Regions from separate parts of the Streptomyces sp. NPDC031379 genome, predicted to be linked through region 3. Evidence: riboswitches for the same ligand, from Rfam matches in the RefSeq annotation. Region 3 holds a riboswitch; each other region holds the start of a gene.
What was found. Region 3 has a riboswitch for S-adenosylmethionine ahead of thrC (threonine synthase). Riboswitches for the same ligand answer to the same signal wherever they lie in the genome.
Positions count from the first base shown of each region.

Region 1: it holds a riboswitch for S-adenosylmethionine, as region 3 does, so the genes downstream of both, ACZ5CW_RS29865 (amino acid ABC transporter permease) here and thrC (threonine synthase) in region 3, are expected to answer to the same signal.
Region 2: it holds a riboswitch for S-adenosylmethionine, as region 3 does, so the genes downstream of both, ACZ5CW_RS20845 (aminotransferase class V-fold PLP-dependent enzyme) here and thrC (threonine synthase) in region 3, are expected to answer to the same signal.

Region 1 covers NZ_JBVIIT010000023.1:69,168-79,552, reverse strand. Annotated here, with positions in the region: gene ACZ5CW_RS29890 (FAD-dependent oxidoreductase) at 1-1,306, opposite strand, end outside; gene ACZ5CW_RS29885 ((2Fe-2S)-binding protein) at 1,299-1,601, opposite strand; gene ACZ5CW_RS29880 (NAD(P)/FAD-dependent oxidoreductase) at 1,598-2,758, opposite strand; gene ACZ5CW_RS29875 (putative leader peptide) at 2,991-3,113, shown strand; gene ACZ5CW_RS29870 (glutathione S-transferase C-terminal domain-containing protein) at 3,190-4,077, shown strand; SAM riboswitch class IV at 4,155-4,265, shown strand; gene ACZ5CW_RS29865 (amino acid ABC transporter permease) at 4,635-5,615, shown strand; gene ACZ5CW_RS29860 (amino acid ABC transporter ATP-binding protein) at 5,612-6,403, shown strand; gene ACZ5CW_RS29855 (ABC transporter substrate-binding protein) at 6,498-7,517, shown strand; gene ACZ5CW_RS29850 (GNAT family N-acetyltransferase) at 7,576-8,322, shown strand; gene ACZ5CW_RS29845 (putative leader peptide) at 8,391-8,501, shown strand; gene ACZ5CW_RS29840 (LLM class flavin-dependent oxidoreductase) at 8,625-9,833, shown strand; gene ACZ5CW_RS29835 (NtaA/DmoA family FMN-dependent monooxygenase) at 9,853-10,385, shown strand, end outside.
Region 2 covers NZ_JBVIIT010000013.1:232,206-242,590, forward strand. Annotated here, with positions in the region: gene ACZ5CW_RS20825 (NYN domain-containing protein) at 1-599, opposite strand, end outside; gene ACZ5CW_RS20830 (hypothetical protein) at 645-884, opposite strand; gene ACZ5CW_RS20835 (rhomboid family intramembrane serine protease) at 1,038-1,829, shown strand; gene ACZ5CW_RS20840 (Lrp/AsnC family transcriptional regulator) at 1,826-2,107, shown strand; gene ACZ5CW_RS20845 (aminotransferase class V-fold PLP-dependent enzyme) at 2,136-3,512, opposite strand; SAM riboswitch class IV at 3,656-3,772, opposite strand; gene trpD (anthranilate phosphoribosyltransferase) at 3,847-4,911, opposite strand; gene qcrB (cytochrome bc1 complex cytochrome b subunit) at 5,032-6,672, opposite strand; gene qcrA (cytochrome bc1 complex Rieske iron-sulfur subunit) at 6,669-7,727, opposite strand; gene qcrC (cytochrome bc1 complex diheme cytochrome c subunit) at 7,724-8,536, opposite strand; gene ctaE (aa3-type cytochrome oxidase subunit III) at 8,599-9,219, opposite strand; gene ACZ5CW_RS20875 (response regulator) at 9,374-9,775, shown strand; gene ACZ5CW_RS20880 (L,D-transpeptidase) at 9,856-10,385, opposite strand, start outside.
Region 3 covers NZ_JBVIIT010000001.1:128,737-139,121, reverse strand. Annotated here, with positions in the region: gene thrC (threonine synthase) at 1-955, opposite strand, end outside; SAM riboswitch class I at 973-1,138, opposite strand; gene ACZ5CW_RS00710 (glucosyl-3-phosphoglycerate synthase) at 1,311-2,255, shown strand; gene ACZ5CW_RS00705 (alpha,alpha-trehalose-phosphate synthase (UDP-forming)) at 2,347-3,774, shown strand; gene otsB (trehalose-phosphatase) at 3,762-4,637, opposite strand; gene ACZ5CW_RS00695 (DUF3263 domain-containing protein) at 4,674-4,898, opposite strand; gene ACZ5CW_RS00690 (extracellular solute-binding protein) at 4,933-6,219, opposite strand; gene ACZ5CW_RS00685 (ROK family protein) at 6,332-7,276, shown strand; gene nagA (N-acetylglucosamine-6-phosphate deacetylase) at 7,369-8,496, shown strand; gene ACZ5CW_RS00675 (1-phosphofructokinase family hexose kinase) at 8,618-9,547, shown strand; gene ACZ5CW_RS00670 (hypothetical protein) at 9,563-10,385, opposite strand, start outside.

The DNA of each region.
Region 1 (10,385 bases), on a different contig from region 3:
TCCGGCCCTGGCACCAGCCCATCCCGGCCCGGGTGAGCAGCTTCACGGAGCGCAGGTCCGTGGCGCCGAGCGTGTCCGCGGCCGTACGGACCTCCCCGGCGGTGACCTCTTCGCAGCGGCACACCACCGTGTCGTCCGTGACCGTGGCGGTCCAGCCCGCAGGCGGTGCGCAGACCGCGTCGAGCGCCGCGGAGAAGCGGCGCAGCCGCGTCCTGGCCCGAGCGGCGGCGGACCAGCGGCGCGGGTCGGGGGCGGTGCCGCGCAGGCGGGCGGCGATCGAGTGTCCGGCGATGTGACCCTCGGCGAGGGCGAGGGCCGCACCGCCGACGCCGGTGGTCTCCCCGGCGGCCCAGACGCCGGGGACATCCGTACGCTGCTCGTCGTCGACCCGTACGGCGGTGCCGGACAGGGTGCAGCCGAGGGTCTCGGCGAGGTCGGTGTGCGGCAGCAGGCCGTGACCCACGGCCAGGGTGTCGCAGGGGATGCGGCGGGCACTGCCGGGTACGGTCCGCCCGTCCCGGCCGAGTGCGGCCACGGTGACCGCCTCCAGCCGGTCGGTGCCGTGTGCCTCGACGACGACGTGCCGGGGCAGGGCGCGTACGCCGTGGCGCAGCAGCCGGGCCGCGTACCCGGCACCCTCGGCGAGCTTGTCCGGCTGGGCGGCCAGGGCAGGCGCCCGGCGCAGTACCGCCCGGGGGCCGGCGGACTCGACCAGCGCGGCCACCCGGGGGCCGGCCGCGGCGAGCCCGGTGGCCACGGGCAGCAGCAACGGGCCGGTTCCGGCGACGACGGCCGTCCGGCCGGGCAGCACCAGTCCGCCCTTGAGCATGGCCTGCGCGCCGCCCGCCGTGACGACCCCGGGGAGCGTCCAGCCCGGGAAGGGCAGGATGCGCTCGTAACCGCCGGTGGCGAGCAGAACCGCGTCGGCGCGGACGGTGACGCCCTCCTCCTGTGCGGAGCCGTGCAGCGCGTACACGGAGAGGGAGCCCGTGCCCGAGTCCCGTCGCGGCGTGTCCGATTCCCCTTGGACGCACCAGACATGATGATCCGTCAGGTGACTGATCCGCCCCGCGGTGCGGTGCCGGGCGAGTCCGTCCCGCAATCGCTCCCAGGTGCGCCACTGGTGGTGCAGGGCCTGCGGCCGGCGTGCGCCGAGGGCCGGGGCGGGCTGCCGGTAGAACTGTCCGCCCGCCTGGCCGGCCGCGTCGACGAGGGTGACGTGGACGCCTCGTGCGGCTGCCGCCAGGGCTCCGGCGAGTCCTGCGGGGCCCGCGCCGATGACGGCGAGGTGGGGTCGTTCAGTCATCGTCCCGTCCCGTACCCTCCTGTGTGCGGATCGCGTCTCCCGGCTGTACCGGCACCAGGCAAGCCCGTTGGTTCGGGCGGTCGTTGACGGTCACGAGGCAGTCGAAGCACACCCCGATCCCGCAGAAGACCCCGCGGGGCCGGCCCGCGCCACGGGTGCTGCGCCAGGCCGTCACGCCCGCGGCCCACAGTGCCGCCGCCACCGTCTGGCCGGGCAGGGCCGCCACGGTCCGGCCGTCGAAGGTGACGGTGAACGTCTCGCCCGGCCGGGCCCGGACCAACTCCCTGGGATTCACGGCGTGTCGCCTCCGTCGGTGTCGAACCGCTCCGGCCGGAACGGCGTGAGATCCAGCTCCGCCGCCTTCCCGCTGAGCGTCTGCGCGATCAACTGTCCGGTGCCGGTGGCGAGTCCGATGCCCGCTCCCTCGTGCCCGCAGGCGTGGAACAGTCCGGGCACCCGGGGGTCGGGGCCGATCGCCGGGAGGTGGTCGGGCAGATACGGCCGGAAGCCCGCGTACGTCCGCAGCGCCTGGACCCGCTCCAGGAAGGGGAACAAGCCGATCGCCCCCGCGGCGAGCGCCCGTACCGCCGGAAGCGACAACGAGCGGTCGAACCCCACCCGCTCGCGGGAGGCGCCGATCAGCACCGGTCCGGCGGCCGTGCCCTCGACGACCGGCGAGGTGCGCAGGGCGGCGGAGTCGCTCGCCACGTCGGCCACGTAGTCCGCGGCGTACACCTTGTGCCGGACCATCCGGGGCAGTGGCTCGGTGACCAGCACGAAGCCGCGCCGTGGGAGCACCGGCAGCCGGACGCCCGCGAGTGCGGCGAGGTCGCCGCCCCAGGTACCGGCCGCGTTCACCACGGCCGGCGCGTGGAGGTCGCCCCGGTCGGTGCGGACGCCGCACACCGTCCCGTCCGCCCTCCGCAGCACCCCCGTCACCGTACGGCCGGTGTGCAGGCGGGCCCCGGAGGCGCGGAGCAGTTGTGCCGCGGCGAGCGCGGGCATCACCTGGGCGTCCTGCGGATAGTGCATGCCGCCCGCCATGCCAGGAGCCAAGTGCGGTTCCAGTTCTCGGAGTGCGTCTCCGCCGACCGCGGTGGCGGTGACGCCGGCGGCCCGCTGCCCCACGGCGAAGTCCGCCAGCGCGGCCAGGGCGGCGGACGTCGAGGCGACCACGAGGCCGCCCTTGGGCTCGTACTCGATCGCCGCGCCCGCATCCCCGGCCAGGTCCGCCCACAACCGGGCCGACAGCAGGGCAAGTTCGAGTTCGGGTCCCGGTTCCTTGTCGGAGACGAGCAGGTTGCCCTCGCCCGCGCCGGTGGTGCCGCCGGCCACCGGTCCCCGGTCCACCACCCGCACGTCGAGGCCGGCCCGCGCGGCGTACAGTGCGCACGCCGCGCCCACCATTCCGGCTCCGACGACCACGACATCGCAGGTCAGTCGCTTCGCCACGTCAGTACTATGTCACATGTCGCTGGCTCTGAGGAGACCCCGAGCACACCGCCTCGCCCGTTCCGGCCCGCCCCGGTCGCCCGTCCGGCCCGCCCCGGTCGGCCCGTACGGCCCTCGCCCGGTCGCCCGTCTAGTCACCCGCCCGGAGTCCTAGGCGTGGACGCCCCCTTGACGTCGTACGAAGCCGGATCGACACTCCAAGGAGGGAATCCTAGTGAACAGGTAGGGAATCATGGCGCGCCTCGAAACGGTCACCGGCCGAGCGAGCCGGACGCCGTTCACCGCGCCCCTCCTGACCTCCCGGCGCCATATCGACCTGCTGCGTGTCTGCAGCGCGATCAGCGGCCGGCCCTGAGCCCGTTCCCTCGCTCTCATCGAAGGACGGCGCCTGCCGTCGCGCCCGTCCGCACGCCCACGAACAGGGGAGACGCATGTCCGTCAGTCCGCTCGCCACCGCCTCGCACCTGCGCCGGTCCGCCCCCCTCTTCCGGGGGCGGATCGGCCGGGACGCGCGCAGCGGCCACTACGCCGTGCCCCACCGGTACCGGCTCCATCTCTCGACCGCCTGTCCCGACGGGCTGCGTCTCGCCGTCGGGCACCACCTGCTCGGCCTGGAGGGCAGTTGTCCGGTCACCGTCCTGCCCGCAGTCCCGGACTGTCCCGGCGGCGGTCACGCCGCGCTGCGCCCGCTGTACGAGGCAAGCGTCCACCACTACACCGGTCCGGCCCTCGCGCCCGTCCTCAGCGACGACTGGTCCGGACGCATCGTCAGCACTCACGCCCCCGACATCCTGCGCGACCTGGACCGCTTTCCGCATGACGCGCGGGCCTCGCTGTATCCGTGCGGAACGGAGTCGGTGATCGAGGCCGTCGAGCGGATGTGCGCCGACGGCATCGAGGAGGCCGCCCAGCGCGCCGGACGTGCCGGTGCCGACCCCGCCGAGCAGGCCGCCGCCCTCGACGTCCTGCTCGACACCCTCGGCCGGCTGGAGCGGCGGCTGACCGGTGAGGAGTACCTCGTCGGCGACCGGCTCACCGCCGCCGACATCGAGCTGTGGGTGACCCTGGTGCAGCTCGACACCGTCCACCGCTGTCACCTCGACGCCTCCGCCGTACACCGGATCGCCGACCACCGCACCCTGTGGGCCTACGCACGCCGGCTGGCCGCCCACCCCGCCTTCGGCCGCCACCTCGACCTGGACGGCATCTCCCGCCGCCACCACGGCCGTTGCCAGGGTCTGGAGGCCGCCGGCGCAGCTGTCCAGATCCTGGACTGGGTCGGCCACGCGGGGGATGCACCGGACGCTTTCCGCAGGTGAGAGCGGGCTCCGTACGTCCACTTCGCGGACGGCCGTTGACATTCGAACGGGCAACTGCCTTACTTACGGCTCAGAACGGTCATGAGCGTCAGCGCCAAGCCCTGGCTCGCTGACCGGCAACCCTCGCATCGCGGTGGGGTGCCCCAGGTGACGACCGGACCGGACGACGTTTTCGGTAAGCGCGAGGCCCCGCGGGGCCGGAACAGTGACAGGTGACGCCATGTACGCAGCTCCCAGGACGGCCGCGAGCCGCCCTCAGGGCTGCGTACCGTCGCGCGCCCAGCTCCTCGTCGCCAACCGCGCCGTCGATCTGCTCCGCGTCAACAGCGCACTGTGTACCGCACCGGGCTCTGCCCGCTGTCGGGGCTGACGCAAGCTTCCCAGCCCCCCGCGTCCGTCACGCACACCGTCCGTGTGGTGTGCCGTTGTCCGCCCAGCTCCCGGTTCCGCGCGTTCCCGTGTGCCACCTCGTGCCGCAGTGCCCCGTGCCGTAGTGCCGTCGTGACCCGCGCCCGCTCGCCGCCGTCCCGGGGTGTCCGATTCCGCCGGAGCCCGCCATGAGTGAACCCCCAGGCGCCGCCCTCTCCCTAGCCGAGGCGCCCGCCCCCGACGTACCGTCAAAACCCCTTACCGCACAACGGGTTCAGCCATTGCGCCGACCCGGCCGGTGGATCGTCACCGCCGTCGTCCTCGTGCTCGTCGCGCAGATCCTGCACGGACTGGTCACGAACCCGTTCTACCAGTGGGACCGCTTCCGCTACTGGTTCCTGCGCCCGGCCGTTCTCGACGGCCTCGTCGTCACCCTCGAAGTGGCCGCCCTGAGCGCCGTGCTGGGGCTGGCCGGCGGAATCGTGCTGGCGCTCGGCCGGCTCTCGGGCAGCCCGGTGCTGCGCGCGGTCAGCTGGACGTACACCTGGCTGTTCCGCTCCGTACCGCTGATCGTGGTGCTGATCTTCCTGTACAACTTCAGTGCCCTGTACCAGACGCTGAGCCTGGGTGTGCCGTTCGGTCCCGCCTTCGTCCGCTTCGACGAGTCCAAGCTCGCCACCGACATGGCCATCGCTGTCGTCGGCCTCAGCCTCAACGAGTCCGCCTACGCGGCCGAGGTGGTCCGCGGCGGTCTCCTCTCCGTCGACCAGGGGCAGCACGAGGCGGCGTCCGCGCTCGGCCTGCCCAAGGGCTACCAGTTCCGCAGGATCGTCTTCCCGCAGGCCCTCAGGTCCATCACCCCGAACTACGTCAACCAGCTGATCGGCCTCGTCAAGAGCACCTCCCTGGTGTTCTACGTGTCCCTGCTCGACCTGTTCGGCACGGTGCAGACGATGGGCAACACCTACCCCGGTGACGTCGTGCCGCTGCTGCTGGTCGCCACCGTCTGGTACCTGATCCTGACCAGCGCCGTGTCCGTCGTCCAGTTCTACGTCGAGCGGCACTACGCCCGGGGCGCCACCCGCACCCTGCCGCCGACACCGTTGCGCAGAGCCCGGGCCGGCCTGGCCGACCTGCGGGCCCGGCTGCGCAGGGAGGCCGCCGTATGACCAGCGCCCAGCTCCGCGAGAAGGCCGCCCCCGCCGCGATCGAGGTGCACGACGTCCACAAGTGGTACGGCGCCCACCGCGTCCTCGACGGCATCGACCTGACCATCCGCCCCGGCGAGGTCACCGTGATCCTCGGACCGTCCGGCTCCGGCAAGTCGACGCTGCTCAGGGTCGTCAACCACCTGGAGAAGCCCGAGATCGGCCACGTCAGCGTGGGCGGCGAACTGATCGGCGTGCGGCGCCACGGGGACCGCCTCAAGGAACTCAGCGAGCGCACCATCCTGGCCCAGCGCAGCCGGATCGGCTTCGTCTTCCAGAACTTCAACCTCTTCCCGCACCTGACCGCCCTCGACAACGTCGCCGCCGCGCCCGTCGCCACCGGCCGGCTGGCCAGGCCGGCGGCCGAGGAGCTGGCCCGCGAACTGCTCGGACGCGTGGGCCTCGGCGACCGGACCGGCGCCTACCCACGGCAGTTGTCCGGCGGGCAGCAGCAGCGCGTCGCCATCGCCCGCGCCCTCGCCCTGCGGCCCGGGGTCATCCTCTTCGACGAGCCGACCTCGGCGCTCGACCCCGAACTCGTCGGCGAGGTGCTGGCCGTCATCAAGGACCTGGCGACCAGCGGCACCACCCTCGTCATCGTCACCCACGAGATCGGCTTCGCCCGCGAGGTCGCCGACCGGGTCGTCTTCATCGACGGCGGCCGGATCGTCGAACAGGGACCGCCCGGCCAGGTGCTGGACAGGCCCCGGCACGAACGGACCCGGGACTTCCTCGCCAAGGTGCTCTGACCGGCTTGCCGGCGCACCCATGACCTCCCCCCACGGCAGCACCCTCCCGCACCACCCTCATCACCCTCGACAGCGAGACAAGGACAGCCACGCCATGCCTACCCACATCTCTCGACGCAGCCTGATACGCGGCATCACCGCGGCGACCGCCGTCGCCACCCTTGCCACCGGGCTCGCCGCCTGCGGGGGCGACAGCGAGGCCGCCACCAAGACCGAGGCCACCGGCACGGTCACCGTGGGGCAGCTGTCCAACGGAGCCGCCAAGGAGACCGGCCTGAAGGTCTCCGAGGTGAAGTCCATCAGCGCCGAACTGCCCGAGTCCATCCGTAAGAGCGGCAAGCTCGTCATCGGCATCGGAGCCCTGCCGTCGGGGTCCGCGCCGCTGAACTACGTCGGCAGCGACCAGAAGACCCTCACCGGCTCCGAGCCCGACTTCGGCCGCCTGGTGGCCGCCGTCCTCGGCCTCGAGCCCGAGATCAGGAACTTCACCTGGGAGAACCTCTTCGTCGGCATCGACAGCGGCAAGGTCGACGTGGCCTTCTCCAACGTCACCGATACCGAGGAGCGCAAGAAGAAGTACGAGTTCGCCTCCTACCGGCAGGACAACCTCGCCTTCGAGGTGCTGAAGAAGAGCACCTGGAACTTCGACGACGACTACGAGAACCTCGCGGGCAAGACGGTCTCCGTGGGCTCCGGCACCAACCAGGAGAAGATCCTCCTGGAGTGGAAGGCCAAGCTCGCCCAGGAGGGCAAGAAACTCACCGTCAAGTACTTCCCGGACCAGAACTCCGTCAACCTGGCGCTGAGCAGCGGCAAGATCGACGCCTACTTCGGACCCAACCCCGGTGTCGCCTACCGCGCCCGGCAGACCGCGAACACGCCCCACCCGACCCGCAGCGCGGGCACCTTCTCCGGGGCCGGCGAGACCCTGCAAGGGCTGATCGCCGCCACGGCCAAGAAGGACAGCGGGCTCGCACGGCCGCTCGCGGACGCCATCAACCACCTGATCAAGAACGGGCAGTACGCCAAGTGGCTGGCGGCCTACAACCTCTCCAACGAGGCTGTGGCCAAGTCGGAGGTCAACCCGCCCGGGCTGCCGCTCGACAACTCCTGATCCACCGTCACCGCCCACCGGCACCGCACCGGACGAGTCGAGAAAGGACTCCGCCTCCGTGGCCCTACCGACCGACCTCCGCGGAGGCGGAGCCCCGACCCCGTCCGACACGGCTGTCCTCGACAACGCCGTCTGGGCCGCTCTCGACGGCCCGCACGCCCACCTCGCCGAACGCGTGGGCCGTGCCGCCCGCTACCTGCCCGAGACCTACGCCTTCGCCGCCGTCGCCGACCCGGCGGACCCGGCCACCTGGGCCGACCTGCACACCCTCGTCGGACCGGGGCGCACCGTACGGATCAAGCCCGTCGAGCGGGTCCCCGACGGGTGGGAGGTCGTCGGTGGCGGAACCGGCGTCCAGCTCGTCGACACCGGACTGCGAGCCGAGCACGCCGCGGAAGCGGTACGGCTGGGACCCGCCGACGTCCCCGAGATCCTCGACCTGGTCGCCCGGACCAGACCCGGCCCGTTCCTGAAACGGACCGTGGAGATGGGCACCTATCTCGGCATCCGGTACGAGGGGCGGCTGATCGCGCTCGCCGGGGAGCGTCTGCGGCTGCCCGGGTGGACGGAGATCAGCGCCGTCTGCACCGACCCAGGACACCGCGGCCGCGGACTGGCCACACGGCTGGTGCGGGCGGTCGCCGCGGGCATCCGCGACCGCGGGGACACCCCGTTCCTGCACGCCGCCGCGGACAACATGAGGGCGATCCGGCTCTACGAGTCGATCGGGTTCACCCTCCGCCGCCGCTCGCGGATCGTCCAGGTCCGCACACCGGGAACAACCAGCGCCGGACGGGCGTTGTGAGTCCTGACGAGATCCGCGAGGCGGTCGCCGACCAGGCCCGCCGCGCCCGACGGACGGAGGTGACGGCCGTGACACGTGTACTCCCGCTGCGCGTCCCGCACCCGTACCGCTCCGTCCGCCTGCACTCCCGGCCGCACATAGATCTCCAGCGCGTGTCCGCCGCGCTCTGTCGCCACTGACGTTCCCCCCCCGTGCCCCGGCCCCTGGCCCCGGCACGGGGCTCCTCCTGCCGCGCTCGCCCCGCGCCGACGCCCTGCCGCGCGAGCCGGTGTTCACGTACGGACATCAAGGAAGGCACCGACGTGTCCTCAACTCCCGTTCCCGCCCTGCACCTCGCCGTCGCGCTGGACGGCACCGGCTGGCATCCCGCGTCCTGGCGCGAGCCGGGCGCCCGCCCCCGTGAGCTGTTCACCGCCGGATACTGGACCGACCTGGTCACGGAGGCCGAACGCGGCCTGCTCGACTTCGTCACCATCGAGGACGGCCTCGGCCCGCAGTCCTCCCGCTTCCTGGAACCCGACGAGCGCACCGACCAGGTCCGCGGCCGGCTGGACGCGGTCCTCGTCGCCTCCCGCGTCGCCCCGCTCACCCGGCACATAGGCGTGGTCCCGACCGTGGTGGCCACACACACCGAGCCGTTCCACATCTCCAAGGCGATCGCCACCCTCGACTACGTCAGCAGCGGGCGCGCGGGCCTGCGCGTGCAGATCACCGCCCGGCCCAACGAGGCCGACCACTTCGGCCGCCGCACGATTCCCCTGATCGACGCCTATGACAGCCCCTCCGCCCAGGAACTGGTCACCGAACTCTTCGACGAGGCCGCCGACCACGTGGAGGCCGTACGCCGGCTCTGGGACAGCTGGGAGGACGACGCCGAGATCCGGGACGCGGTGACCGGCCGCTTCGTCGACCGGGAGAAGCTGCACTACATCGACTTCGAGGGCCGCTTCTTCCACGTCAAGGGCCCCTCCATCACGCCCCGCCCGCCGCAGGGCCAGCCGCTGGTCACCGCCCTCGCCCACCAGACGATCCCGTACCGGCTCGTGGCCCGTCAGGCCGACATCGGCTACGTCACCCCGCACGACGTGGCGCAGGCCCGCGCGATCGTCGCCGAGATCCGCGCCGAGCAGCAGGCCGCGGGCCGCGCCGACCAGACCCTGCACGTCTTCGGCGACCTCGTCGTCTTCCTGGACGACACCCGGGCCGAGGCGGAGGCCCGCCGTGACCGCCTCGACGCGCTCGCGGGCGAGCCGTACACCAGCGACGCCCGGATCTTCACCGGCACCGCCGCCGAACTGGCCGACCTGCTGGAGGAGTTGGCCGAAGGCGGGCTGACCGGATTCCGGTTGCGGCCCGCCGTCGCCGGCCACGACCTGCCCCGCATCAGCCGGGACCTGGTGCCCGAACTGCAGCGCCGCCACCGCTTCCGGGACGCCTACGAAGCCGACACCCTCCGCGGTCTCCTCGGCCTCGCCCGCCCCGCCAACCGCTATGCCGCAGCCGTCGCCTGAGCCGGAGGAACGCAACGCCATGAGCAAGCCCCTGAAGCAGATCCATCTGGCCGCCCACTTCCCCGGCGTCAACAACACCACCGTGTGGAGCGACCCGGCCGCCGGCAGCCACATCGAGTTCAGCTCCTTCGCGCACTTCGCCCGCACCGCCGAACGCGCCAAGTTCGACTTCCTGTTCCTCGCCGAGGGCCTGCGCCTGCGCGAACAGGGCGGCCGTATCTACGACCTGGACGTCGTCGGCCGCCCCGACACCTTCACCGTGCTGGCCGCGCTGGCCGCCGTCACCGACCGGCTCGGGCTGACCGGCACCATCAACTCCACGTTCAACGAGCCGTACGAGGTGGCCCGCCAGTTCGCGAGCCTCGACCACCTCTCCGGCGGCCGGTCCGCGTGGAACGTGGTCACCTCCTGGGACGCCTTCACCGGGGAGAACTTCCGCCGCGGCGGCTTCCTGCCGCAGGACGAGCGCTACTCCCGCGCCAAGGAGTTCCTCGCCACCGCGAACGAGCTGTTCGACTCCTGGGACGGTGACGAGATCCTCGCCGACCAGGC
Region 2 (10,385 bases), on a different contig from region 3:
TCGCCCCGCTTGACGTCGCTGAGCGCGGCACGCAGCTTACGGTGAAGCGCTTCCGCTTCCCTCTTCGCCGACTCCAGCTCCGCGCGCAGCCGTTCGGTCTCGGCGCGGGTGTGGTCGCGGGCCTGGGCCAGCTCGGCGCGCAGCCGCTCCAGCTCGGCCCGGCTCTCCTCGTCCGCCCGCTCGGCGTCCGCGCGCTGGGCCTCCTCGCCGGCCGCGGTGACCAGCTTCACCCAGCCCGCCGGGCGCAGTACGTAGGCCGCGGCCGCCACATCGAGCGGGTCCGCGGCCGGGGGCGGGGAGCCGGAGTCGAGGGCGCCGGCGAGTTCCGGCTGCGCCTCTCTGAACTTCTCCCCGATCCGCTGCCGGAACAGCGGATCGGTCTCCAGCGCCGCCGCCATCGCGTTCCCGGCGAACTTCGCCCGGCGATTGGGGGCGAACCGGGCGTACTGCCGCAACTGGGCGGGGAGTTCCGCCACCGTCAGGCCGCCGAAGCCGTCCGAGACGATCTGCACGACCCGCCGGCGCACGCCGTCGGGCAGCGGACGGTCAAGCACCTCAGCGGTGCCGTCGCCCGGCCCCCCGCCTGTGGTCTCCACCATCCGTCACACCCCACTACTTCTTCTGCTTCTTCGCGGCCGCTCCGCTCAGGAGCCGGCGCCCGGCCTGTCCACGAGTTCCACCTGATCCACCGCGTTGCACCAGCGGCAGCGCACCGATTCGATGGTCTCACTGACCACCTCGCGCTCCTCCACCGTCGGCTCGCCCGCCAGGTCGAGGTGGACGTACTCGACGACCTTCGACGAGCGGGTCACGTCGAACCGGGTGAGATTGCCGCACAGGCTGCAGCGCCATCGCGTCGTGGCGGTCGGCAGGGGAACCGTCATCGTGTGGTTCGCTTCCTTCTCGTTCTCGGTCCGCGCCGCCGGCCGACGCGTGTGGCTCGTAACCCTACGGCCTGGCGGGTACTCGCCGCCCGTCCGTCCACGGCGGCGAGGCGGTCTGTCAGCTTGCGTCCCGTTACGTCATGCTCTGTAGTCATGATCAGCACCTGGAGCACGGCGGCCGGCAGGACATTCAGAACGGTCCGGGGGGCCACGGCCCCGGTGACATACGGCCTCATCGCCCTGTGCTGCCTGATCTTCGTCCTCGGCCCGGCCTCCGGTCTCGCCCCGGCGTACGGCTCCGGGGACGCGCTGCTCGCCGCACAGCGGGCGTACTTCCGCCGCTGGGGCGTGGTCCCGGCCGAGCTGTTCGACGGAGTGGTCCGCGAGGCGCTCACCCCGGCCACCGCCCTGTTCGTGCACGGCAGCTGGGTGCATCTGCTCGGCAACATGCTCTTCCTCTTCGTCTTCGGAGCGATGACGGAGGAGCGGATGGGCCGGGTGCACTTCACCCTCTTCTACGCCGGCTGCGGATACCTGGCCCTGCTCGGCTACGCGGCCGCCAACGCCGCCTCCGAGCAGTCGCTGGTGGGCGCCTCCGGGGCGATCTCGGCGGTCCTCGGAGCGTTCCTCTACCTGTTCCCCCGTGCCCGCGTCACCAGTCTTCTGCCGTTCCTGTTCTTCCTGCCACTGCGCTTCCCGGCCTGGGTGGTGCTGCCCTTCTGGGCGGGCCTGCAGTGGCTGGCGGCGGGCCGGGCCTCCGACGGCCCGGGCGTCGCCTATCTCGCGCACCTCGTGGGCTTCGGGCTCGGCTTCGGCTACGCGTGGGTGCGCTACGGCAGCGGGAAGGGCCTGAAGGGGCGCCTCGGGCGGCCGGTGGCGGGAGACGGGAGGACTAGAGTGAACTCCGCACCGGCCCCGGCGTCCGAGGGAGAGAACCAGCCGTGATCACCGCGATCGTCCTCATCAAGACCAGCGTGGACCGGATCCCCGAGATCGCGGAGCAGATCGCCGCGCTGGAGAGCGTCAGCGAGGTCTTCTCGGTCACCGGCACCTACGACCTGATCGCCATGGTCCGGGTCCGGCAGCACGAGGACCTGGCCGAGGTCATCCCCGGCCGGATCAGCAAGATCCCGGGCGTGGAGGGCACCGACACGCACGTCGCGTTCCGCACCTACTCCCAGCACGACCTCGAGGCCGCGTTCGCGATCGGCCTCGACAACTAGGAACGCGCCGCCCTCCACGCCCGTCGCGTCACACCGCCGGGACGCAGCGGCCCTCCTCGGTGCGGTAGGTCCACTTCGCACCCTCGGTCACCAGCTCCTTGACCGCCGCGACGAACCGCCGCACGTGCTCGTCCGGCGTGCCCGCGCCGAAGCTCACGCGGATGGCGTTGAGGGACTTCTCGCCCGGGGCCGCCTCCGGGGCACCGCACTCGCCCTGGGTCTGCGGGTCGCTGCCCAGCAGGGTGCGGACCAGCGGGTGGGCGCAGAAGAGGCCGTCGCGGACGCCGATGCCGTACTCGGCGGAGAGGGCGGCGGCGAAGTGGGAGCTGTTCCAGCCCTCCACGACGAAGGAGATCACGCCGACGCGCGGCACCTCGTCGCCGAAGAGGGAGAGGATCCGGACCTCCGGCACCTCGGCCAGGCCCTCGCGGACCGTGCGGACCAGGTACTGCTCACGGGCGACGAGGGACTCCCAGCCGGCCTCGGTGAGGGCCTTGCAGGCCGACGCGATGGAGTGGGCACCGATGACGTTCGGGGAGCCGGCCTCGTGGCGGGCGGCGCTCTCGTGCCACTCCACGTCCACTCCCCCGTCGGTGCGCCGGGTGACCTTGCGGCTGGCGCCGCCGCCCGCGAGGTACGGCTCGGCCGCCCGCAGCCAGTCGGCGCGGCCGGCCAGGACACCGGAGCCGAAGGGGGCGTACAGCTTGTGCCCGGAGAAGGCGACCCAGTCGACGTCCAGGTCGCGGATGTCCACCGGGTGGTGCGGGGCGAGCTGGGCGGCGTCGAGGACGATCCGGGCGCCGTGCGCGTGGGCCGCGGCGGCCAGCTCACGCACCGGCCACAGCTCGCCGGTGACGTTGGAGGCGCCGGTGACGCAGACCAGGGCCGGGCCGTGGCCCCCTTCGGTGGACGCAGTGCGGTCGGCCAGCGCCCGCTCCAGGGTCTCGACGGCCTGCCACGGGGTGCGCGGGGCATCGAGGTAGGTGACCTCGGCGTCCTGCCAGGGCAGCAGGGAGGCGTGGTGCTCGGTCTCGAAGACGAAGACCTGGCAGCCGGCCGGGAGAGCGCGGGCGAGGAGGTTGAGGGAGTCGGTGGTCGACCGGGTGAAGATCACCTGGTCGCTCTCCCGGCAGCCGAGGAACTCGGCGACCGCCTTGCGGGCGTTCTCGAACAGCTCGGTGGAGAGCTGGGAGAGGTAGCCGGCACCCCGGTGGACGCTGCCGTAGTAGGGGGCGTAGGCGGCGACGTCGTCCCAGACCCGCTGCAGGGCGGGGGCGCTGGCCGCGTAGTCGAGAGCGGCGTAGGTGACTTCGCCGCCCGTCACGAGCGGGACGGTGACATCACGGCCCAGAACGGGCAGAGGGGCACAAACGGTCTGGTCGACGGCAGCGGTGGAGACAGACATGGGGAACTCCCGTGAGGACGTACGCGAAAGGCGCGTACGGAAGAAAGGTGAAAGGGGGGTGCGGAGGCGGGGCTCTGCGGCCCTATCGCATTCGCTTGCTCACGGAAGGCTCCCTCGTACGACCAGGACCCCTGGGTTCGAGGGGTCCGCGCTTGCCGTAGACCTCGCTGCCTACGACCTGGTCTTCACCCGGGGCACCCCGCCACGGACGGAGGGTTGCCGGACAGTCGGCCGGGGCCTCATGACTGTCACTCATGACCTGATACGGGAACGTACGCGAAATGATCGTCGTCCCGCAACCCGTGTCCGGATCGCGGGACGATCGACGGTGTCGTCAGGCGTTGCTCGCCGCCACCCATCTCTCCAGCGCCCGCTTGGCCGCGCCCGAGTCGATCGACTCCCGCGCCTCGGCCATACCGGCGCTCAGCTGGTCGGCGAGGGGTGCGTCCGTCGGCCGCAGAGCGGCGAGCGCGGCCGCCGAGTTCAGCAGGACCGCGTCCCGCACCGCGCCCTGCTCGCCGTCCAGCAGACGGCGGGCGACCTCCGCGTTGTAGGCAGCATCGGCGCCGCGCAGGGCGTCCACGGGGACGAGGTCGATGCCCACGTCCCGCGGGTCGAAGGTCTCCTCACGGACCTCGCCGTCGCGGACCACCCACACCCGGGAGGTGGCGGTGACGGTCAGTTCGTCGAGGCCGTCGTCGCCGCGGAAGACCAGCGCGGAGTTGCCGCGCTCGGCGAGGACACCGGCCACGATCGGCGCCATGCGCGGGTCGGCCACGCCGACCGCCTGGGCGCGCACCTTGGCCGGGTTGGTCAGCGGACCGAGCACGTTGAAGGTCGTCCGGATGCCCAACTGGCCGCGGGCCGCGGCCACATGGCGCAGGGACGGGTGGAACTTCACCGCGAAGCAGATGGTGATGCCGGCCTCTTCGGCGACCTCGGCGACCCGCTTGGGGGTCAGGTTCAGATTGATCCCGAGCTTCTCCAGGACGTCGGAGGACCCGGAGGCGGAGGACGCGGCACGGTTGCCGTGCTTGACGACCTTCGCCCCGGTGCCCGCGACGACGATCGAGGACATCGTGGAGATGTTCACCGTCTTGGCACCGTCTCCGCCGGTGCCGACGATGTCGACCGCCGGGCCCGGCACCTCGATCACATTGGCGTGCTCGTACATCGTCCGGACGAGTCCGGAGATCTCCGCGACCGTCTCACCCTTGGCCCGCAGTGCCACCATGAAGCCGGCGATCTGGGCGTCGGTGGCCTCACCGCGCATGATCAGGTCCATCGCCCACGCGGTCTCGTCGGCGGAGAGATCACGGCCGTCCAGCAGGCCGTTCAGCAGGACGGGCCAGGAACGGCCCGCCGCGGTGTCGCCTCCAGCGGGGGTCACAGCGCTCATCAGCCGCTCCTAGTACACAGTCCTGCGCAGTCGTACACCACCCTATCCAGCCCGGGGCACAGCGAAGGGCCCCGTCCGCAACCCGGACGGGGCCCTCAGCGTGGCGTGGCGACGCGGGGATCAGTGGTGGCCGTGGCCGCTCGTGATCTCCTTGTACTCCTCGACGGTCGGCTTCGGGATCTGGTTGTCCTCGCCGTAGTAGGCGTTGGAGAGCTTGGCACGCAGCTTCTCCGAGCCCGTCACCTTGCGCTGGACACCGTTCTCGTCGACCGTGGGGCCGATCTCGGCCGGCTTGTACTGCTCGTGCGCGGTGAGCGTGTGCAGCTGCTCCTGGCTGAGCGGCTCGTGCACCTCGATGAACTCACCGTGCGGCAGGCGCTTGATGATGCCGGTCTCGCGACCGTGCAGCACCTTGTCGCGGTCGCGGCGCTGCAGGCCGAGGCAGATCCGCTTGGTGAGGATGAACGCGATGACCGGTCCGACGAAGAAGGAGATCCGGACGAACCAGGTGACGGCGTTGATCGACAGGTTGAAGTGCGTGGCCCACAGGTCGTTGCCGCCGCCGACCAGGGTGATCATGTAGATCGTCACCCAGGCGACACCGAACGCGGTACGGGTCGGGGCGTTGCGCGGGCGGTCCAGGATGTGGTGCTCGCGCTTGTCGCCGGTGACCCAGGACTCGATGAACGGGTAGACCGCGATCGCAGCCAGGACCAGCGGGAAGAGCACCAGCGGGATGAAGACGCCCAGGACGAGCGTGTGACCCCAGAGGTTGATCTCCCAGCCCGGCATGAAGCGGATCAGACCCTCGGCGAAGCCCATGTACCAGTCGGGCTGGGCGCCGGTGGACACCTGGTCCGGACGGTAGGGGCCCATGGCCCAGATCGGGTTGATCTGGGCGACCGCGGCGATGGCCGCAATGACACCGAAGACCAGGAAGAAGAAGCCTCCGGCCTTGGCCATGTAGACCGGCAGCAGCGGCATGCCGACGACGTTCTTCTCGGACTTTCCGGGGCCCGCGTACTGCGTGTGCTTGTGGTAGAAGACCAGGATCAGGTGGCCGACCACCAGGCCGAGCATGATGCCCGGCAGCAGCAGGATGTGGACCGAGTAGAACCGGGCCACGAAGTCGTGGCCGGGGAACTCGCCGCCGAAGAGGAAGAACGACAGGTACGTGCCGACGATCGGCACGGACAGGATCGCGCCCTCCATGAAGCGGACACCGGTGCCGGAGAGCAGGTCGTCCGGGAGCGAGTAACCGGTGAAGCCGGTGAACATGCCCAGGACGAACAGCAGGAAGCCGAACAGCCAGTTGATCTCACGCGGCTTGCGGAACGCGCCGGTGAAGAACACGCGCATCATGTGCACGAACATGCCGGCGAGGAAGATCAGGGCGGCCCAGTGGTGGATCTGCCGGACCAGCAGACCACCGCGCACGTCGAAGGAGATGTGCAGGGTCGAGCTGAACGCCTCGGACATCAGCTGTCCCTGGAGCGGGACGTAGCTGCCGTGGTACTCCACCTCGTTCATCGACGGGTGGAAGAACAGCGTCAGATAGACACCCGTCAGGATGATGATGATGAAGCTGTAGAGGCAGACCTCACCCAACATGAACGACCAGTGGTCGGGGAAGATCTTGCGCATGTTGGCCTTGGCCAGGGAGTAGATCCCGAGCCGGCCGTCGGCCCAGTCGGCGATCCGCTCGCCGGCCGGTGCCTTCCCGCGAGAGCGGGACTCTTCTTCGTTCGGTGCAGTACTCATCCGCGCTCCCAGAATGCAGGACCGACGGGCTCCTCGAAGTCGCCGAGCGCCTGGAGGTAACCCTCGCTGTCCACACCGATGCGCAGCTGCGGCAGGGCGTGGCCGGCGGGGCCGAAGATCACTCGGGCACCGTCGGAGAGGTCGAAGGTGGACTGGTGGCACGGGCACAGCACGTGGTGCGTCTGCTGCTCGTACAGCGAGATCGGGCAGCCGACGTGGGTGCAGATCTTCGAGAAGGCGACGATGCCCTCGTGCGACCAGTCGAGCTCGCGCTTGTCCTTGATGTTGCCCGGCTGCAGCCGCACGATCATCAGGGCCGCCTTGGCGATCTCCGTCTGGAACTCCTCGGACTTCTCCTCCAGGCCGTCGGGCATGGCGAAGGTGAGCGAGCCGACGGCGACGTCCTCGGGACGCAGCGGCAGGTTCGTGTTCATGTTGACCAGACGCTTGCCCTTGGCCCACAGGGTGTGGCGCAGCGAGGTGCCGGGCAGCGGGCCGAGGTCGCGCAGCAGCATGACGCCGGACAGCGGCACCAGGGTGAGCGCGCCGAACATCGTGTTGCGGATCAGCTTGCGACGGCCGAGCGCCGACTCCTTGGCGCCCTGACGGAAGTCGTCGTGGACCTTGGTGCGCACGTCGGCCGGAGCCTCGATCGCGTGCCGCTCGTCGGCGACCTCCACGTCGGACATCAGGGTGCGGGCCCAGTGGACCGCGCCCGCGCCGATGCAGAACAGCGCCACACCGAGGGTCAGACCCAGCGCGAAGTTCAGCGCGCTGAGGTGCCCGATCGGGAAGACGAAGATCGACTTGTCGTGCGGGATCGCGACGTACGAGACGATGAAGCCGACGGTGGCCACCATCGACACCGTGAACAGCAGGGCGACCGCGCGCTCGGACCGCTTGGCGGCCCGCTCGTCGATGTCCTGGATCCGGTGCTCGTGCGGCGGCAGACCCGGGTCCGCGAACGGGTTCTCCTCGTCCGCGACGCTCACGGCGCCGTGCGCGTGCTCCTGCTCAGCGGGCAGGTTCTCTTCTGGAATGTCTTGGCTACTCATGACTTCTTGGCCTTTGCGGTCCGAGCGGCGACCCAGACGGCGACCGCGATCAACGCGCCCAGACCGAAGATCCAGGCGAACAGACCCTCACTGACCGGCCCGAGGCCGCCCAGCTCCATACCGCCCGGGTTGTCCGTCTCGTCGCTGTTGACCGCGTGCAGGTACGCGATGATGTCCTTCTTGTTCTTCTCCGACATCGTGGTGTCGGGGAAGGACGGCATGTTCTGCGGGCCGGTCTGCATGGCCTCGTAGATGTGCTTGGGGGCGACGCCCTCGAGGCTGGGGGCGTACTTGCCCTCGGTGAGCGCACCACCCTTGCCGGTGAAGTTGTGGCACTGCGCGCAGTTGGTGCGGAACAGCTCGCCACCCTTGGCGATGTCCGCGCCTTCCGGACCGTACTGCTGCTTGGTCGGCACGTTCGGGCCGGCGCCCAGCGACGCGATGTACGCGGCGAGCTGGTCGATCTGGGCCTGCGTGTAGACGGGCTTCTTGCGCGGGGCCTGGGCGCCCTGCGAGGTGGCGGCCGGCATACGGCCGGTGCCGACCTGGAAGTCGACGGCCGCGGCCCCGACACCGACGAGGCTCGGCCCGTCGGAGGAGCCCTGGCCACCGGTGCCGTGGCAGCTGGCGCAGCCTACCTCGTAGAGCTTCTTGCCCTCCTTGATGGTCAGGGACTGGGAGGTCTCATCGGCCTGCGCCTTGCCCGCGGGCGCGAACGCGGCGTACAGCCCCCCAGTGGCCGCCAGCGCGAGGAGTAGGACGACGACCGCCGCCAGCGGATGGCGTCGTCGTGCGGAGAGCTTTTTCACGGATTACCCCGGTGTCAGGATCTTCTGCGTCGGTGCTTCTGGATGTGCGGGAGCGGTCCCGGCTACTTGATCAGGTAGATCGTGGCGAAGAGGCCGATCCAGACCACATCGACGAAGTGCCAGTAGTAGGACACGACAATGGCGGCGGTCGCCTGCTCGTGGGTGAACCTCCTGGCCATGTATGTACGGCCGAGGACCAGCAGGAAGGCGATGAGACCGCCCGTCACGTGCAGGCCGTGGAAGCCGGTCGTCAGGTAGAACACCGAGCCGTACGGGTCGGAGGACAGCGAGATGCCGTCCTTCTTCACCAGCTCGGTGTACTCGTAGATCTGACCGCCGATGAAGATCGCACCCATGATGAAGGTGAGGATGAACCAGCCACGGAGCTTCTTCACATCGCCGCGCTCGGCCGCGAACACGCCGAGCTGGCAGGTGAGGGAGGAGAGCACCAGGATCGTGGTGTTCGTGGCGGAGAAGGGCACATTGAGCGCCTCCGCCTGTTCCTTCCAGTGAGCCGGTCCGGTCACCGACCGGAGGGTGAAGTACATCGCGAAGAGGGCCGCGAAGAACATCAGCTCGGAACTCAGCCAGATGATGGTTCCGACGCTGGTGAGGTTCGGCCGGTTGACCGACGGGTGCGCGTGCCCGGTTTCTACTGTCGTTGCTGTCGCCACGACCGACATTATGTCGGTCGCTTATCCCGCCCTCACTCCGGGGGGTGCCGTTCGGAGTGTTGCTGCCCGCCGAACCGGTGCTGACGTGGTGTTCATGGGAGTAACATCCGCCCAAACGGCCCTGTCCGTCCTGTCCGTACGACGCTGACGTCCCGGAGGAACAATGCAGCCGACCGCCACGGTGCTGGTCTACAGCGACGACTCCAACACCCGCGAACAAGTACGGCTGGCCGCCGGGCGTCGGCCCGCTCCGGACGTTCCCCAGGTGGAGTTCGTGGAGTGCGCCACGCCCGCGGCGGTGCTGAGCGAGCTGGACAAGGGCGGCATCGACGTCTGTGTGCTCGACGGCGAGGCCGTGCCGATGGGGGGCATGGGCCTGTGCCGGCAGATCAAGGACGAGGTGTTCAACTCGCCGCCGGTACTTCTCCTCATGGGCCGGCCCCAGGACGCGTGGCTGGCCACGTGGAGCCGGGCCGACGCCGCTGTGACGCTGCCGGTGGACCCTGTGGAGTTCGCCGCCGCGCTGGCCTCCCTGCTGCGTCAGAAGCGGTTGCTGAGCGCCTAGCGGGGTGGGGCGCGAGGTGGGTGCGCGGCCGCCGGTTCGCCGGGGCTCGTCGCGCCGTTCCCCGCGCCCCTGCAGGGCGCTCACACGGCCGTCGGCTGGAGCCTCACCGCGTCCGCCGGTGCCGGGCCGTCCGGGGCGCCGTTGATCAGCGCGCTGCCCGTGCGCCACTTCTTCCAGTCGACGTTCCAGTCGCCGAAGCCGTTGCCGAAGGGCTCCATGGGGTCGCCGTTGGAGTTGACGACCTTGACGATGTCCCCCTCGCGGACGTTGTCGAAGAGCCACTCGGCGTTGGACGTGCTCATCCCGGTGCAGCCGTGGCTGACGTTGGCGTAGCCCTGGGAGCCGACGGACCAGGGGGCGGCGTGGACGTACTCGCCGGACCAGGTGACCCGGGTGGCGTAGTAGACCGGCAGGTCGTAGGAGTCGGAGGTGCCCTCGGCGATGCCGACGGTGCTGCCGCGCATCCGTACGAAGTACTGCTTCTCCAGCACGACCTTGACCCCGTTGCGGGTCTCGAAGCCGGGCTTGCCGGTGGTGACGGGGATCTGCTGGATCTGCTGCCCGTTCTTGTAGTACGTGAGCTGGTGCGCGGCGGCGTCCGTGACGACCT
Region 3 (10,385 bases):
GGGACTTGGCGATGGTGTTCGGCTTCTGCGGGCGGACCACGTCGTGGCCGGCCTTGAAGGCCGTGGACACCGGCGAGCAGCCCTCGGCCTGCGCACCGAAGATCTTGTACGGCTTGTCCTCGACCAGACCGAGCTTGATCAGCTCCTGAAGGCCCTTGTCGATCTTCGTGAGCTGGGAACCGGAGGCGATCGGGACCACGATCTGGTCCGGGAGCCTCCAGCCGAGCTGCTCGCAGATCTCGTACGCCAGGGTCTTGGAGCCCTCCGCGTAGTACGGCCGCAGGTTGACGTTGACGAAGCCCCAGCCCTCACCGGCGGGGTCACCGATCAGCTCGGAGCAGAAGCGGTTCACGTCGTCGTAGTTGCCCTCGATGCCGACGAGCTCGCCGCCGTAGACCGCGGCCATGACGACCTTGCCCTGCTCCAGGTCGTGCGGGATGAACACGCAAGAGCGGAAGCCGGCCCGGGCGGCGGCGGCGCCCACGGCACCGGCGAGGTTGCCGGTGGAGGAGCAGGAGAGCGTGGTGAAGCCGAAGGCGCGGGCGGCCTCCAGGGCCTGGGCGACGACACGGTCCTTGAAGGAGTGCGTCGGGTTGCCGGAGTCGTCCTTCACGTACAGGCCCCCGGTGACGCCCAGTTCGCGGGCGAGGTTGTCGGCCTTGACGAGCTTGGTCCAGCCCGGGTTGAGGTTGGGCTTGTCGGCCACGTCGGCGGGGACGGGCAGCAGGGGCGCGTAACGCCAGATGTTCGCGGGGCCCGCCTCGATGCGCGCGCGCAGCTCTTCGGTGTCGTAGGCGGAGAAGTCGTAGGCGATCTCCAGCGGGCCGAAACACTCCTCGCACGCGAAGACCGGGCCGAGGGGCACGCGGTGACCGCACTCGCGACAGCTCAGGGCGGCGGCGGGACCGAGGTCGACGGCGGGATTGCTGGTGCTTGCAACTGTCTGCACAGCCATGGAGGCGAGGCCCTTTCTCCTCATCTTCCTCACGACGCATCTCGCCGTGAGACGGATTTGGCACCTTCCCTAGCCGGGAGCCTCGCGGAGACGATCAGAACGGAGCGCTCTGATCTACGAGAACCGGCTGGAGGGTTGCCGGGGCTTCATCGGGCCGTGTCCCTCTGCCCCTCTGGATGAGCTGTATGCGGTTGTGTACGCCGGTGACCCCCGACATGCGATGGTCATCGGCGTTGTTCAAGACTGTAACCGAAGGCCAGGACAGTTGAGATAGTCGTCCGAACCGCGAGATGGATCACAGAGGCGCCGCACGGCGTCACCGCGTGTGATCACGAACAGTGAGGAGCCGCAGACCGTGCTGGAAGAAGTCGAGCGCTGGCTGGCCACCCGCTCCTGGTCCGTGACCGATCGCCCTCTCCACCGGATACTGGCCGCCAAGCAGCGCACGGGGCAGACGATCAGCGTCGTGCTGCCCGCGCTCAACGAGGAGGAGACGGTCGGCGACATCGTCGCGGTCGTCCGTCACGACCTCGTGGAGCAGATCCCGCTCGTCGACGAGATCGTCGTCGTCGACTCGGGTTCCACCGACCGCACCTCGGCGGTCGCCGCCGCCGCGGGCGCCCGGGTCGTCCACCGCGACGACATCCTGCCGCGCATTCCCACCGTCCCCGGTAAGGGTGAAGTCCTGTGGCGATCGCTGCTCGTCACCGGCGGGGACATTCTCTGTTTCATCGACGCGGACCTGAGGGAGTTCTCCTCGGACTTCGTCTCCGGGATCGTCGGTCCGCTGCTCACCGACCCCGGGGTGGACCTGGTCAAGGGCATGTACGACCGCCCGCTGGGGGGCTCGGCGGGGCAGGGCGGCCGGGTCACCGAGCTGATGGCCCGCCCGCTGCTGAACATGCACTGGCCCCAGCTGGCCGGCTTCGTGCAGCCACTGGGCGGTGAGTACGCGGCCCGCCGCTCCCTGCTGGAACAGCTGCCGTTCCCGGTCGGCTACGGCGTGGAGCTGGGCATGCTGGTGGACGCCCTGCACCTGGTGGGCCTGGACGCGCTGGCCCAGGTGGACGTGGGGGTGCGCAAGCACCGGCACCAGGACGGGCAGGCGCTCGGCCGGATGGCGGCGGCGATCTACCGCACGGCCCAGCTGCGGCTGGCCCGCGGGCATCTGGTCCGGCCCGCCCTGACCCAGTTCGAGCGGGGCGAGGACGGTTTCGAGCCGCGCACCTACTCGGTGGACACCGAGGAGCGGCCGCCGATGGCGGAGATCGCGGAGTACGCGGCACGCCGGGTGGCGTGAGGCGTGTGAACGCGGAAGAACGGCCGTATACAGCCCCTTCCGGGGTGGACCGTACGTTTGAGCGTTTCCGGGCCGGGCTAGGTTGAGGCTTATGGCTTCCACGCACGGTGCTGAGGTGCTGGTCGCGTCCAATCGCGGCCCGGTTTCGTACACGGTGGACGAGGGCGGCTCGCTGCGCGCCAGGCGGGGCGGCGGCGGGCTGGTCTCGGGGCTGTCGGCCATCGGGCCGGACGCGGGCTCGGTGTGGGTGTGCGCCGCGCTGGGCGACGGCGACCGGGAGGCCGTACGGCGCGCGGACGGCGGACTGCTGCCGGCCGAGGAGACCGGCGGGCAGCGGGTGCGGATGCTGGACATCGACGCGACCGTGCACGCGGAGGCGTACAACGGCATCGCCAACTCGGTCCTGTGGTTCGTCCACCATCTGCTGTACCAGACCCCGCTGGAGCCGGTCTTCGACGCGGAGTTCCGCCGGCAGTGGGCGTCGTACGAGGCCTACAACCGGGCGTTCGCCGAGGCGCTGGCCGAGGAGGCGGCCGAGGGCGCGGCGGTGCTGATCCAGGACTACCACCTGGCCCTCGCGCCCCGGATGCTGCGCCGGCTCCGCCCCGATCTGCGCATCGGCCACTTCTCGCACACTCCGTGGGCCCCGCCGGACTACTTCCGTCTGCTGCCGGACGACATCGCCGCCGAGCTGCTCACCGGGATCCTGGGCGCGGACCGGGCGGCGTTCCTCACCCACCGGTGGGCGGACGCGTTCAAGGACTGCTGTCACGCGGTGCTGGGGCCCGGGATCCCCTCGGGCACGCGGATCGGTGTGCACGGGCTCGGCGCGGACGCCGACTTCCTGCGCGAGCGGGCCCACGAACCCGACGTGGACGAGCGGATGGCGGCCCTGCGGGCGGAGATCGGCGAGGGACGCAAGACGATCGTCCGCGTCGACCGCACGGAACTGTCGAAGAACATCGTGCGCGGGCTGCTGGCGTACCGGCAGCTGCTGGACGACCACCCCGAGTGGCGCGAGCGGGTCGTCCACGTGGCGTTCGCGTATCCGTCCCGGCAGGACCTCGCCGTGTACCGGGACTACACGGCCGAGGTGCAGCGGGTGGCGGACGAGATCAACGCCCGGTACGGGACGGCCGACTGGACGCCGGTGGAGCTGCACGTGAAGGACGACTTCGCGCGCTCGCTGGCCGCGTACCGGCTCGCCGACGTGGCGCTGGTCAACCCCATCCGGGACGGCATGAACCTGGTCGCCAAGGAGATCCCGGTCGTCTCGGACGAGGGAGTCGCGCTGGTGCTGTCCCGGGAGGCGGGGGCGTACGAGGAGCTGGGCGAGGACGCGATCGTGGTGAACCCGTACGACATCGGGGGCACGGCCGAAGCGTTGCACGCGGCGCTGGCCATGCCGGCCGGTGAGCGGGCGGAACGGTCGAAGAGGCTGGCCGCGTCCGCGACGGCGCTGCCGCCCGCCCGGTGGTTCCTGGACCAGTTGCACGCCCTGGACGATCAGTCCAGCTGAGCCGCCAGCCGCCGCAGCAGGTCCACGACGCCTGCCGGGCCGTCCACCACCAGGTCGGCCCGTTCGGCCAGTTCGGTCACCTCCGTGCTGCCGCTGCAGACCAGGAGACCGGGGACGCCGTCGGAGCGGAGTTCGTCCACCGCGGCGAAGGCGGGGAGGTCGCCCAGGTCGTCGCCGGCGTAGAGGACCGACTCGGCGCCGACCTTGCGGGCGTACTCGCCGAGCGCGACGCCCTTGTCCATGCCCGGCGGGCGCAGTTCCAGCACCATCCGGCCGGGCTCGACGATCAGGCCGTGGCGCCCGGCCAGGTCGGTGAGGGGCCCCCGCAGGGCCTCGAACGCGGCCTGCGGGTCCTCGGCGCGGCGGGTGTGGACCGCGACCGCCCGGCCCTTCTCCTCGATCCACGTGCCCTGCCAGGCGCCGACGCGGTCGAGCAGGCCGGGCAGCTCCGCGCGGACCGCCGCCACGCCGGGGTGCGGGGCGGGGGCGGTGACCGTGCCGGTGGCCGCGTCCCAGCGTTCGGCGCCGTAGTGGCCGAGGACGGTCAGATGCTCCAGGCCGGGCACGCCGGCGAAGCCGCCGTAGCGGACCGCGACACCGGCGGGCCGGCCGGTGATCACGGCGACGGACGTCACTTTGGGAGCGAGCGCGGCGATCGCGGGCACCGCTTCGGGGTGGGCGCGGGCCTGCTCGGGGTCGGCGACGATCGGGGCCAGCGTGCCGTCGAAGTCCAGGCCGATCAGCGCGGTGCGGGGCCGCGCGAGCAGGGCGGCGAGTCCGTCCCGGCCGGGCCGGGTGGCCGGGGTCGGCAGGGGTTCCATCGGGTTGGTGGGGTCCGGGGAGTCCGTCGTATGGGTGCCCATACGGCGACACTATCCGCGGAACGGCGAGTCCACTCCTCAGCGCTCCTGGCGGCGGGCCTGCCGTACCCGGCGCAGGCGGTTCACCGTCACCGGGTCGTGGGCCAGGGCCCGCTCGTCGTCCAGGAGGGCGTTGAGGAGCTGGTAGTAGCGCACGGGCGAGAGGTCCAGCTCCTCGCGTATCGCGCGTTCCTTCGCGCCGGGGCCGGGAAAGCCCCGGCGCTCCAGCGCGAGGATGGCCTGTTCGCGGCGGCCGAGTTCCATGGGGCCACCGTAACGCCGGGCACCGACAGCGGGGTCAGTTGACGTTGCTGCTGTCGGCCGCCGTGGCCGACGCCTGCAGGCGGGTCAGGACACCGGAGGGGCTGCCGCCGGGGGCGACCGCCTGGCCGATGTCCTTCTTCACGGCCGCGCTGACCGACGCCCAGGAGGTCTTGCCGACCGGGTACAGCTCGGAGGTGGGCAGCTGGTCGAGGAAGGGGTGCAGGGCCTTGTCCGGGGCCGCGTCCGACTCGCTCATGGTGTTGGAGGCGGTGCCGGTGACCGGCAGCAGCCCGTACTCGCGGGAGAAGGCGAGCACGTTCTTCTCGCTGTAGACGAAGTCGAGGAAGTCGCCGGCCTGGTCGGCGTGCCCGTTCTGCTTGAAGCCCATCATCCAGTCGGTGACACCCATCGAGGCCCTGGACGTACCGGTGCGGCCCGGCATCGGCACCATGCCGAACTTCACGCCCTTCGCGGCGGCCTGCTGGATCAGCGTGGGGTGCCCGTCGACCATGCCGACCTGGCCGTCGGCGAACGCGGCGAAGGCGTCCGCGCGGTTGAGCTTGCCGGGCGCGACCGGGCCGGTCAGGCCCTTGCCGACCAGGTCGTCCCTGAGCCAGGTGAAGGTGTCGACGTTCTGCGTGGAGTCGATGGTGTAGGTGCCGACGTCGTCGGTGTAGCCGCTGCCTCCGTTGCCGCCGCTCAGCAGCCACTGCATGGTCTCGGCCTGGGCCTCCTCGGGGCCGAGGGGCAGGGCGTAGGGGTACTTCACGCCCTTGCCCTTGAGCGCCTCCGCGTCGGCGGCCAGCTCCTCCCAGGTGGTGGGCGGGGTGGTGATGCCGGCCTTGGCGAAGAGGGTCTTGTTGTAGAAGAGCACGCGGGTGGAGGCGGCGAAGGGGATGCCGTACTGCGTGTGCTTCCACTGGCCCGCGTCGGAGAGCTGGGAGAGGAAGTCGGCCTGGGTGCGTATGGAGAGCAGGTCGGAGACCGGGTAGAGCTTGCCGGCGGCCGCGTAGTCGGCGTAGGCGCCGATCTGGGCCAGGTCCGGGGCCTCGCCGGCGTCGACCATCTCCTTGACCTTGCGGTCGACGTCGTTCCAGGAGTAGACGCTGACCTCGACCTTCACGTCGGGGTGCTTGGACTCGTACTCCTCGGCGAGGGTCTCCCAGTACTTCTTGGAGCTGTGGGCGGCCGAGTCGCCGTAATCGGCGGCGACGAGTCTGAGGGTGACGTCGGAGGAGCCCGTACTCCCGCAGCCGCCGAGGACCGCCGTCATGCCCAGTGCGGACACCACCGCGATCGTTCCTGCTGTACGCCGACGCACCGTCAAAGCCCCAACCCTGCTGTCTGACCGTTCAATATATGGACACATAAGGTCTACACCACGCGAGTGGACTAGACCTCTCCCGGGTGCGAGGGTCACACTAGGCCCCGTGGTGAGACATGTCATCGCCCTGGACGTGGGCGGTACCGGGATGAAGGCCGCCCTCGTCGGCGACGACGGCGCGCTGCTGCACCGCGCCCGCCGCGCCACCGGCCGCGAGCGCGGACCCGACGCGGTCGTCGCGGCGATCCTCGACTTCGCCGCCGAGCTGCACGCCCACGGCGTGCAGCGCTACGGCGAGCCGGCCGCCGCGGCCGGCATCGCGGTCCCCGGCATCGTCGACGAGCAGCGGGGCATCGCCGCCTACGCGGCCAACCTCGGCTGGCGGGACGTCCCGCTGCGCGCCCTGCTCGCCGAACGGCTCGGGGTGCCCGTCGCCCTCGGCCACGACGTGCGCACCGGCGGGCTCGCCGAGGGCCGGATCGGCGCGGGACGGGGTGCCGACCGGTTCCTCTTCGTGCCGCTCGGCACCGGGATCGCCGGCGCCATCGGCCTGGACGGCCGGGTGGAGGCGGGCGCGCACGGCTTCGCGGGCGAGATCGGCCACATCGTCGTACGCCCCGGCGGCACCCCCTGCCCCTGCGGGCAGCACGGCTGCCTGGAGCGGTACGCCTCCGCGTCCGCCGTCAGCGAGGCCTGGGCCGCGGCCTGCGGGGACCCGGAAGCCGACGCCGCCGACTGCGCCAAGGCGGTCGCGTCCGGTGACCCGAACGCCGTCCGGGTCTGGCAGGAGGCCGTGGACGCGCTCGCCGACGGACTGGTCACCGCACTCACCCTGCTGGACCCGCGCACGCTGATCATCGGTGGCGGCCTGGCCGAGGCGGGGGAAGTGTTGTTCCCACCGCTGCGGGACGCCGTCCGGCGGCGGGTCACCTTCCAGAAACTGCCGGCCATCGTCCCCGCCGCCCTCGGCGACACCGCCGGCTGCCTGGGCGCGGGACTCCTCGCCCGGGATCTCCTGACGACCACTCCTACGACTCCGGAGGTAAGCACCTGATGGCAACCGAGCGGGACAATCAGGCGCCGGCCGGGAACAGCGCCCCGGAAGGGGCGCGGGGAACGGCGCGACAAGCCCCCACCGGCCCGCAGGTGCTCACCGGCGCAAAGGTGGTGCTCCCCACCGGAACCGTGGAGAACGGCCAGGTGGCGATCGACGGCCGGCACATCACCGCCCACCCCCCGGCCGACGCCCCGCTGGTCGACGTGAGCGGCCACTGGGTGCTCCCGGGCTTCGTCGACATCCACAACCACGGCGGCGGCGGAGCCTCCTTCTCCGGCACCGCCGACCAGATCCTCACCGCCGTCCACACGCACCGCCTGCACGGCACCACCACCCTGGTCGCCTCCACCGTCACCGACGAGATGGACCTGCTGGTGCGGCAGGCCGGGCTGCTGAGCGAACTCGCCGAGCAGGGGGAGATCGCCGGCATCCACTTCGAGGGGCCCTTCATCTCGCCGTGCCGCAAGGGCGCGCACTCCGAGGCGCTGCTGCGCGACCCGGAGCCGGCCGAGGTCCGCAAGCTGATCGACGCGGCGCGCGGCAAGGCGAAGATGGTCACCCTCGCGACCGAACTGCCGGGCGGCATCGACTCCGTACGGCTGCTCGCCGAGCACGGCGTGATCGCGGCGATCGGCCACACGGACGCCAGCTACGAGCAGACGGCCGAGGCGATCGACGCGGGCGCCACCGTCGCCACCCACCTCTTCAACGCCATGCCCGCCCTCGGTCACCGCTCCCCCGGCCCGGTCGCCGCCCTGCTGGAGGACGAGCGGGTCACGGTCGAGCTGATCAACGACGGCACACACCTGCACCCCGCCGCGCTGGAGCTGGCCTTCCACCACGCCGGCGCGGGCCGGGTCGCGTTCATCACCGACGCGATGGACGCGGCCGGCATCGGTGACGGCCGCTACATGCTCGGCCCGCTGGAGGTCGAGGTCAGCGAGGGCGTGGCCCGGCTGGTGGAGGGCGGCTCGATCGCGGGATCCACGCTCACGCTGGACCGCGCGTTCAAGCGGGCGGTGACCGTCGACCGGCTCCCGGTGGAGGACGCCGTGACCGCCCTCTGCGCCAACCCGGCCCGTCTGCTCGGCCTCTGGGACCGCATCGGATCCCTGGAACCCGGCAAGGACGCCGACCTGGTGCTGCTCGACGCGAACTTCGACCTCAAGGGCGTGATGCGCCGGGGCGAGTGGGTGGTAGCGCCCCGACTGACCTGATCCGCCCCTCTTCTCCCGCGACGGCGGCCGACTCACGACTGGGCCGGCCGCCGTCTGTTTGGCATGATCGAGGCCCCGGAAGCCGAGACAGGCACATGGACTTCGAGGGAGGTCGGCCCGGGTGATCCTCACGGTCACACTGAACACCGCTCTCGACATCACCTACCGCGTACGGTCGTTGCGACCGCACGCCTCGCACCGTGTCTCGGAGGTCACCGAGCGGCCGGGCGGCAAGGGCGTGAACGTGGCCCGGGTGCTGGCCGCCCTCGGGCACCGGGCGACGGTCACCGGGTTCGCCGGCGGCTCCACCGGCCGGCAGGTGCGCGAACGGCTGTCGGACACGCCCGGTGTGACGGACGCGCTGGTACCGGTCGCCGGGGCGACCCGGCGCACGATCGCCGTCGTGGACGAGGTCTCCGGTGACACGACCCAGTTGAACGAGCCGGGCCCGCAGATAGCGCCCACCGAGTGGGGCACCTTCCTGGACCGGTACGAGGAACTGCTGCCGGGCGCCTCGGCGGTGGCCCTGTGCGGCAGTCTGCCACCGGGCGTACCGGTCGGCGCCTACGCGAACCTCGTCCGCCGCGCCCGTGCCTTCGGCGTTCCCGTCCTCCTCGACACCAGCGGCGAACCCCTGCGCCGCGGGGTGGCCGCCCGCCCCGACATCATCAAGCCGAACGCCGACGAGCTGGCCGAACTCACCGGCTCCCACGAGCCGTTGCGCGCCACCCAGGACGCCCGGCGCCGCGGGGCGCACGCGGTGGTCGCCTCCCTCGGCCCGCAGGGCCTGCTCGCGGCGACCCCCGAGGGCCGCTGGCGGGCCACCCCGCCCGCCCGCGTGCACGGCAACCCGACCGGCGCGGGCGACTCGGCGGTGGCAGGCCTGCTGTCGGCCCTCGTCGAGCGCCTCCCCTGGCGGGACCGCCTGTCCCGCGCGGTCGCCCTGTCGGCGGCGACCGTACTGGCGCCCACCGCGGGCGAGTTCGACCGCTCGGCGTACGAGGGACTGCTGGCCCGGGTCGCGGTGACCGCAGAGGTCAGCGCGGCCTAGGGGGTTTCGTTCGGATCAGGTCGCGGACCCGCTCGACTGGACCTGCCGCGCGCGTTCGCTGATGATCCGCATCAGCTCCTGCACGTGGTCCGAGTAGGCCGGCTGGTCCTCGACGGGGCCGTACTTCATCACGATGAGGACGGTGCCGATCCGTGCCACCGACACGACATGGTCGCCCGCCTCTCCGGGGGCCAGCAGGTAGTCGTCCTCGACGGTGTGGACCGTGGTCCTGCTCTCGTCGCCGAACCGCGGCAGGGAGATCTCCCGCTGGCGCGGGTAGGCCTCCTCCTCGAGGAGTTCGGTGTACCCGCCGTCCGCGATCGACGTCTTCGAGCAGGCGTACACCTCGAACTCCACCTCGAGGAACCGGGGGTCGGACGGCTCGTAGCCGTACTTCGCCGATCCCGTGCGGCACTTCTTGTCGCCCCGGGCTCCCCGCTCCGAGACGACCGTCCAGTCCGCGGGCATGTCCTGGATGCCGGGAAGGACCTCCCGGGTCTCCGCCACGTTCAGCGCCCGCGGCGTGAACGGCTTGCGCCCTTCCTCCGCGGGTGAGTTGTCGAGGGCGATCACCCGGACCCCGCCGTAAACGGTGAGCGCCAGCACGGTCAGGAGCCCGGCCACCAGCGCCACGAGCCCGCCCGTCGTGGAGGGCTTGGTGATCGTCACGGGGCCGAGGTGGATCCGGGACCGCGAGACCCGGCCGCCCGTGATCACGACACTGCCCGTCGCCTGGGTCGCCGGTGCGTTCAGGTGCAGCTGGAGACGGTGGCCCAGGGCGGGGTCGCCCGATCTCCTCCCGCAGCACCGCTTCGGCCCCGTGGCGAGCGGCAGGGTC